Regions from separate parts of the Peribacillus sp. R9-11 genome, predicted to be linked through region 1. Evidence: riboswitches for the same ligand, from Rfam matches in the RefSeq annotation. Region 1 holds a riboswitch; the other holds the start of a gene.
The links. Region 1 has a riboswitch for cobalamin ahead of RE409_RS01865 (hypothetical protein). Riboswitches for the same ligand answer to the same signal wherever they lie in the genome.
Positions count from the first base shown of each region.

Region 2: linked by a shared signal. The riboswitch ahead of metE (5-methyltetrahydropteroyltriglutamate--homocysteine S-methyltransferase) and the one ahead of RE409_RS01865 (hypothetical protein) in region 1 are both predicted to bind cobalamin.

Region 1 covers NZ_CP133763.1:368,578-372,813, reverse strand. The annotation lists gene RE409_RS01875 (DUF58 domain-containing protein) at 1-245, opposite strand, end outside; gene RE409_RS01870 (AAA family ATPase) at 245-1,201, opposite strand; cobalamin riboswitch at 1,403-1,623, shown strand; gene RE409_RS01865 (hypothetical protein) at 1,821-2,327, shown strand; gene RE409_RS01860 (ABC transporter substrate-binding protein) at 2,331-3,281, shown strand; gene RE409_RS01855 (hypothetical protein) at 3,260-3,460, opposite strand.
Region 2 covers NZ_CP133763.1:779,897-784,132, forward strand. The annotation lists gene metE (5-methyltetrahydropteroyltriglutamate--homocysteine S-methyltransferase) at 1-1,994, opposite strand, end outside; cobalamin riboswitch at 2,149-2,340, opposite strand; gene RE409_RS03645 (potassium channel family protein) at 2,632-3,051, shown strand; gene bcp (thioredoxin-dependent thiol peroxidase) at 3,114-3,584, shown strand; gene RE409_RS03655 (aminopeptidase) at 3,596-4,236, shown strand, end outside.

The sequences.
Region 1 (4,236 bases):
AAAGCTATTTCTACAGAATCGCCTGCTCGGCATTCTCTTTTACTGACCTTTCTCTCAACGATAATGTTATTAATCGGATAAAAAAGTAGAATCGTAGAGTACACAGCGAACGGCAAAAATGTATAAAAAATAAACCAACTGACAAAACCGCCTTGAAACATCGCAAAAGAAAAGGAAATCGCTATAAGTAATAACAAGCCAATCACACTCATGTTTTCCTTTAAGATGCTGATCAAGTTCCGCATTAGGTCACAGCTCTCTTCACAGGCACTTGAATCGTCGCGACAATCTCGTGAATCACCATGCCAGCATCCACTCCCTCATAATTCGCTTCTGGCTTCAGGATAAGTCTGTGGGCAAACACGAACGGTACTAAATATTGCACATCATCCGGTAGAACATAATCTCTGCCCTGCAAAAGTGCATAAGCTTGGGCCGCCTTCATCAATGCAATCGATCCACGTGGACTCACCCCTAAATATACTCTCTCATGCGTACGAGATCGATTAGCCAAATTAACAATATACCGCTTTATCGTGTCATCCACTATCACTGCTTTAGCCTCTTCCTGTAAAGCTATTAATTCCTCTAAAGTAATAACAGATTCTAACTCTTCAAGTGGTGCGGCATATTGAGCTCGATGCAAAACCTCAATTTCTTCGTCAACACCCGGATAGCCCATTTTCATTTTTAATAGAAAACGATCCAATTGCGCCTCTGGAAGTGGGTATGTTCCTTCGTACTCAATGGGATTTTGTGTTGCCATAACGAAAAAGGGTTTCTCCAATCCCCTTGTAACCCCATCAACCGTCACACTTGCCTCTTCCATTGCTTCAAGCAAGGCAGATTGTGTTTTCGGCGAGGTCCGGTTTATCTCATCGGCTAAAATAATATGGCCCATGATTGGTCCTGGTCTAAAAATAAATTCTTGTTCCTTTGGATTGAAAATTGAAACACCCGTTACATCTGAAGGTAGTAAATCAGGTGTGAATTGTATACGCTTAAAGTTTGCGCCTATCGATCTTGCCAGTGCTCTGACCATGACAGTCTTACCTACACCAGGAACATCCTCCAATAAAACATGCCCCCCAGAAAGAAGTGCTACGATGCTCAGTTCTGCTATATCTCGTTTTCCAATAATCACTTTTTCAATATTCCCTAAAATCTTTTCCAGTTTTTGATTTACCTGCTTATACATCATACTCTACCTCCTGAGATTACCCTATTACTCTTATATAACACCTATTATATATTCTTTATACTCGATATGCGTTTTACATTAACATCCAATTAAACCTTACATTGTAAGTTTACTAGATAATTCGCAAACCATAAACGAATTTCTCTAAAAATATTCATACTGCTTTAGGAAAAAGGTATGGTAAACTGTTGCTAAGTGAATATAAACCTTGCAGAAAAAGGTGCTGACTTGTCAGCTTAATAGGGAATTTGGTGTAAAACCGAAGCTGTTTCCGCAACTGTAAGTGCTAATGAAATAAGATAAATACCACTGTTTGAGGATAAAGATTCACATCGATAACCATTCATCCTGTTCAAATGGGAAGGTTCTTAGAGTAAAATGACGCACGGGCCAGGAGACCTGCCTTTTTTATCGTATTATGCTCTTCGGAAGATAGGAGGATTGTACGGCAATCTTCCATCTTTTTCTGTTACAGATACATAGGTGATTGATGCCGACCAATGCCCTTGGTCGGCTTTTTCTTTTGCTGAGAAAAGCGATACTGAGGTGATTCATCTAACTATGAAGAGGAGGAAGAGTTATGGCAAAAAAGGATTTTCGTTTTTTATGCTATCCATACATGCGCGAATCCGAGTCTACCGTCGATTATGAAATACGTACCGACTCTTTGACGACACAAATTGGCTTGGCCGCCTCGCTTACAAAGGATGTTCCGGATGTATACCGAGATTTAATGGAATTGTTGCCGATGGCTTATCATTTAAATGGTTCAGTCCGTGGGAAATTGGCCATTACCGACAATGATCTGAAACGTCTAAGTGCCATCTACGACCATTATGTCGCAGAAGTTAAAGAGCATATTGAGACATTCGTGCTTCCGCAAGGTTCAACCGCCGCCTGTGTTCTGCATACTTGCCGTAGTGAAGCCAAAAAGTCGGTCCGTGCTTTACACAAGGTTAGTTTAGAAATAGAAATCCCTGAAATTCTCTTTGATTACGCCCATTTGCTTGCAAATGTTCTATTCGTGATGGCTGTCTACGTCAATAAGCAACATGGTATTGAGGAGATTCCTTTTATCAGTAAATCATACCCAACCAAACCCATGAAGAAGAAAACGGAGGAATAAATAATGAAGAGAAGCATACGATTTAGTTGGATTTCCACCTTGATACTTGCCCTTTTCCTTACCGGATGTGGAGTAACGGATGACCAGACGGCAAAGGAAAAGAAAGACACTAATAAGACAGAAGAAGTCAAAGCCTATACCGTTACCGATGATACTGGAAAGAAAATAAAATTTGATAAAGTTCCGGAAACAGTAGTTTCACTTCAACCAAGTAATACAGAAATTTTATTTGAACTAGGGCTGGGAGATAAGGTCGTTGGCGTGACCGACTTCGATAATTATCCAGAAGAAGCAAAGGATATTGAACATGTTTCCGATTCGGTGAATATCAATGCAGAGAAAATTATTTCCTTAAAACCAGATGCCATTATTGCTTATACCATTGGTGATGAAACGACGATGAAACCACTTGAAGATGCTGGAATCCCAGTATTCATTATTAAATCCGCGACAAATTTTGATGATGTATATGGGGATATTGGGCAAATTGCTGAAGTCATGGGCGTAGCTGAAAAAGGCGAAGAATTGGTGAAAGATATCCAAACCCAAATTACAAGTGTTGAGGAAAAAATTGAAACATTAGATGAAAAGGAACAAACCTATTTTGAAATTAGTCCAGCTCCAGAAATCTATACAACAGGAGCGGAAACCTTCCAACAAGAAATTCTAAAAACTGCAGGCATTGAAAACATCTTTGCCGACCAAAAAGGCTGGGTTAAGGTTTCAGATGAAGAAATTGTCAAACGAAACCCTAATGCTATCATTACAACTGCTACCTTTGCAGATGATGCTGTTGATGAAATTAAATCCCGTAAAGGCTGGGAAGATATCAACGCCGTGAAAAATGATCAAGTCTATCTACTTGATGAAAATATTATGTCACGTCCTGGGCCAAGGATTGGTGAAGCTGTAGAACTCGCAGCAAAGACCATTTATCCAGACTTATTTAAATAATGCGAAAGAAGGATGTTCCAAAGTTCTTGGATCATCCTTTCCTTTTTTACCTCTGCTTCCCTAAGTCCATCACTACAACCACACACTCTCCTGGAGCAGCTGCCCTCCATCGCTAATCCCTTATATTTCTCTTTTAAGGTCTCCCTTTGCAAATAACGAACCACCTGCTCTTCTTTCATCTTTATGCTAAGATGAATGCAATCTAATCATAAAAAATTCGAGGTAATGATCATGTATAAAAAATTCTTTATATGGGTCTTAGCAGTCGCCCTTCTTTTAGGAATTCTTAAAACCTTTCTAGGTATGTAGCAAAAAAACAGCCGTATGGCTGTTTTAAGAACACAGGTATTCACATACCTTTTAAAGCAATGTGAGAACTTCATTGAAAGTAAAAACACAGCTTATAAAAACATTAGTTTTGAAATTTATTTCGAAGGACCATTTAACTTTAGTTAAATGGTTTCCTTTTTATTTAGGCTCCGTTATACTACATTGTTGTTTTTTCCAAAAAAAGAAGACCACCCGAGTGCCAACTATTTTACATGTTTTATAAGTATAAAAACTTTATGCCCATGAATACGTGACTATTATGGAAAATACATTTCTTTTCCCCATAAAATAGTAACCTTAGACTTTCACTAATCCTTCCAATTATTTTATTAATCAAACGATTGATTAAATTTTAAAAAAACAAAAAAGCCAATATCGTTTAAGTGTTTTCCCTAAAGAGATTGTAGTATTAAGTTGGACTCCACCCGCACTCTTAAAAATACTGTGCGTTACCTGTAATCAATTCTAGATCATAAAAATGTTTATTTTGAAACTGCTCATGAAAACATTTCAGAAAGAAAATCGAAAAAGGACATCCAAATGAAAGGATGTCCTTTTTCCAGCAAATATAATGCTGATTTATTACCTATAGCCGTTGATTAAAACGATCCTTAGGTGAATATGA
Region 2 (4,236 bases), 410 kb from region 1:
TCCAGGGAAGAGATGACATCCATGAAGCTGTTGAAATCGCAATAACACATATGCGTGTGAATTTGAGTTGTATCTTCCACACTTGAAGTGGAAATCAGGAAGGAGTTCACAGCCCATTTTAAATATTCATCGCGGTCGCTTTTTTTCAATGGCAGACCTTCTCTAAGGGCAGGCTCATCCACCTGAATCATTTTGATTCCGGAAGTTTCTAACGCTCTCACTTCTTTTTCCAAGGCAAGAGCTAACTGGTAGCAAACATTCTCCCTTGAAATATCATCACGTACAAATGACCAGTTCAGAATTGTTACAGGACCTGTCAGCATTCCTTTTACCGTTTTCTTCGTCAGGGATTGCGCGTACACACTTTCCCGGACCGTCATCGGCTCGATGAAATGAACATCGCCGTAGATAACAGGCGGTTTTACGCAGCGAGAACCGTAAGATTGTACCCAGCCTTTTTCGAGGAAAACGAATCCGCCCAGTTTATGGCCGAAAAATTCAACCATATCTGTTCGTTCAAATTCTCCATGTACAAGAACATCCAAGCCGATTTCTTCCTGGATATCGATCCATTTGCTGATTTCCTCGTTAACAAATGTTTCATATTGAGCAGCCGTCCATTCTCCTCGTTTGAATTTCCCGCGAGCTTGTTTTACTTCAGCTGTCTGCGGAAAGCTTCCGATTGTTGTTGATGGAAGGAAAGGCAGTTTGAAAAATTCCTGTTGTTTGTGATAACGCTCTTTAAATGGCAGCTGACGGCCGGCTGTTTGACTCTTCGCCTGTTCGACACCAGTTTGGACGTCTTTATGGTTTCGCGCGTTTGAATTTGCTAACGTTTGAAGTGCTAATTTGTTAGCGGCTACTTTTTCAGCAATTGCTTCGGCACCTTGATTACTACCTTTTACTAGTAGAGTGATTTCTTCAAGCTTCTCATCAGCAAAAGCAAGGGCCTGTTGCACTTCTTTAGTAAGAGCCGTCTCATTACGAACCGTTACTGGTACATGAAGCAGGGAGCAAGAGGGTTGAAGCCAAATTTGGTCTTCGGCTACGTTTTTTGTGAGGGTATTGATCAACTGATTCTTTTTCGATAAATCGGAAAGCCATATGTTTTTCCCATCAATCACACCTGCACCGAGCACTTTGTCTTTCGGGAAGCCGAATTCTTGAAGATTACTAAGGTTTTTCCCTTTATCATGGACAAAATCAAGACCGATCCCTTGAACGTGTAATTCAATAACTTCTTGGTAGTGCTCTACCGCATCAAAGTATGTTTGTAGCATGATGTTCAAGTTTGGAGCTGCTTCATTCAATTTTTCATATAAGTAAGTAACAGTTTGCATATCATCTTTAGAAATGGATGAAACAAGGGAGGGTTCATCCATTTGCACCCACTTCACGCCTTCTTGTTCTAACTCTTGCAGAATTTGTGTGTATAAAGGCAGGAGACTAAGGATGATTCCAGGTACATCTTGCTTATTGTAGCCTTTAGACAGAGTAATAAAAGTATAAGGTCCGACTAAAACGGGCTTAGCTTCAATTCCTAGTTTTTCTTTGGCTTCGCGATAAGCAGCAAGTGGTTTATTTTCTGTCAAAGTCAGCTTCGACGGTTTTAATTCGGGAACGATATAGTGATAGTTTGTATTGAACCATTTCGTCATTTCAGAAGCAACTTCATCCTTGTTTCCGCGAGCCATAGAGTAATATACAGAAAGGGGAACAGTGCCGCCTTTATAGGCTGAATAACGCTCAGGAACAAGACCGAACATTACAGACATATCGAGCATTTGATCATATAAAGTAAAGTCATTGACAGGAATAATATCTATACCTTGGTCCTTTTGCTTTTGTAAGTTGCCTAAACGGATGGCTTCTAGCTGTGCCGTAAACTCCGATTCATCGATTTTTCCGGACCAGTAAGCTTCTAATGTGCGTTTCCATTCACGATCTTCCCCAATTCGCGGGTACCCTAAACTACTACTTTTCAATATTCCCATCCTCCTACATTCTTTTTTCTTTTAATAAAATAACAACAAAAAAAGCACCCCTAACCGTCAAAAGAGAAAGTTAGAAATGCTTAAAATAAAGGGGTATACAAAAACCCCTTAAAATTATAAGGTCCCTAACACTTCCCTATTCTCCGTAGGTTAAAACAGTGTTGTCGAAACAGGCAGGTCTCCTGACTTTAGGAATCTTATTAGCGGCAGGCCTTCCCAATCCGAAAATCAGTGGCATATTGCATAGCGCTAACATTCCTATTACAGTGGCGGGACCGTGCCGGAATTACACCGGACTTCCCTTTTAATCCTAAAAAAAATAGGAACCTATTTCCACATATGAAATTTCACAAACCCGCTGTAAATTAAACTGCAGGCAACAAATATTTATAAAATAAAAACTATTATAAAAATTTAGACAAGCTTATCATATCCCGACTAAAATGGTCAACAAGGAAAAAAGTCTCGGGAAATGGGGCCTGACCCCGCCCTATATCGACAAAACTATTGGTGCACCTAGGTTTGTTTAAGGATGTGAATGTTGGGAAATGGGGTCTGACCCCTAAATAAAGAATATATTGTTTGGACGGGGAGTATGTATAGGGGGAGTGGGTTGTTTTGAAATGAGGCGTGGGGGATGACTTTTTACATCTTGATTGCAGGGATTATTTTTTGCATGGTGATGAGCATTCGAACGTTATTTCTTGTTGAGTCGGGAGGAAAAAAGTTTTCTCTAGAGGATATGCTATGGCTCGGCAATTTATATGCGACGATATTAGTAGGTTTTGCACTGATTTATTTATTATACGAGCTTCAGAATCATTCGGTGATTCTTGATAAGGGCAATCGTTTAGACGGCAGTTTTTACGAGCAACTGAAGACTTCTTTTTATTTTAGTGCAATGACAATGTTTTCAGTAGGGTATGGAGATATAGCCCCGATAGGCATGGGCAGGATGATTGCGACAATCCAGGCGTTCATTGGATACACTCTCCCGGCTGCGTTTGTGATCCGGACAGTGATTGACTTAGAACAGAAGGAAAGGAAGAATAAATGAAAGTTGTGTTTCTTTCAATTATTGGGTACGCTTACCATAATGAAAGAAATGGAGGGGTAAGAATGACTGTTAAAATTGGAGAAAAAGCACCGGATTTTCAACTTCCTGCAAACAACGGTGAAAAAGTTTCCCTATCGGATTTTAAGGGCAAACACGTTGTTTTATATTTTTATCCGAAAGACATGACGCCTGGTTGCACAACGGAGGCCTGTGATTTCCGTGACCACAATGAGCAGTTTGAGGAATTGAATGCTGTCATCATAGGGATCAGTCCAGATCCGGCGGCGCGTCATGAAAAATTTATTGAAAAATATGGGTTACCTTTTCTGCTACTAGCTGACGAAAATCAAGAAGCTGCTGAATTATATGATGTATGGAAATTAAAAAAGAACTTCGGCAAGGAATATATGGGCATTGAACGTTCAACTTTTCTGATTGATAAGGAAGGAACGATAGTTAAAGAATGGCGTAAGGTAAAAGTCAAAGGCCATGTCGAAGAAGCGCTTGAAACTCTTCGTGATCTAGAAAAATAAGGTACAGCCAGATGAAGGATAAGCGAATAACCAAGCTTGCTGAAAGGCTGATTCATCATTCCGTACAATTACAGCCAAAAGAGAGAATCTTGATACGGGGTCATATCAACATGAAACCGCTATTGAAAGAGCTGATTGATGAAACATACAGAATCGGTGCATATCCATATGTCGAACTGGAAGACGATGAAATAAGCCGACACTTGTTAAAAGGGAATGTGAAGGAACAACTTGATACCTTATCACAATGGACTTTGAGGAAATATACTGATATTGATGCGATAATAATCATCTCCAGTGAAGAAAACGATGCTGAATTGGCAGAAGTTCCTGCAGAGAGGCATCGTCTTCATGGGGAAGCGATGAAGTCGTCGACTCTTTTCTATGTAAACAACCGGCGTTGGGTTTTACTTAATTACCCGACTGTCAGATTAGCACAAAAAGCCGGTATGAGTTTTAGAAAGTACGAAGACTTTCTATTAAACGTGTGCACAATGGATTACGGGAAAATGGAAGTGGCACTGAAACCGCTTAAGCAATTGATGGAGCGTACTGAAAAAGTCCGGATTGTTTCACCTGGGACAAATCTCACCTTTTCCATTAAAGGAATGCCGGCTGTCATATGCGCTGGGAAAAATAATCTCCCTGACGG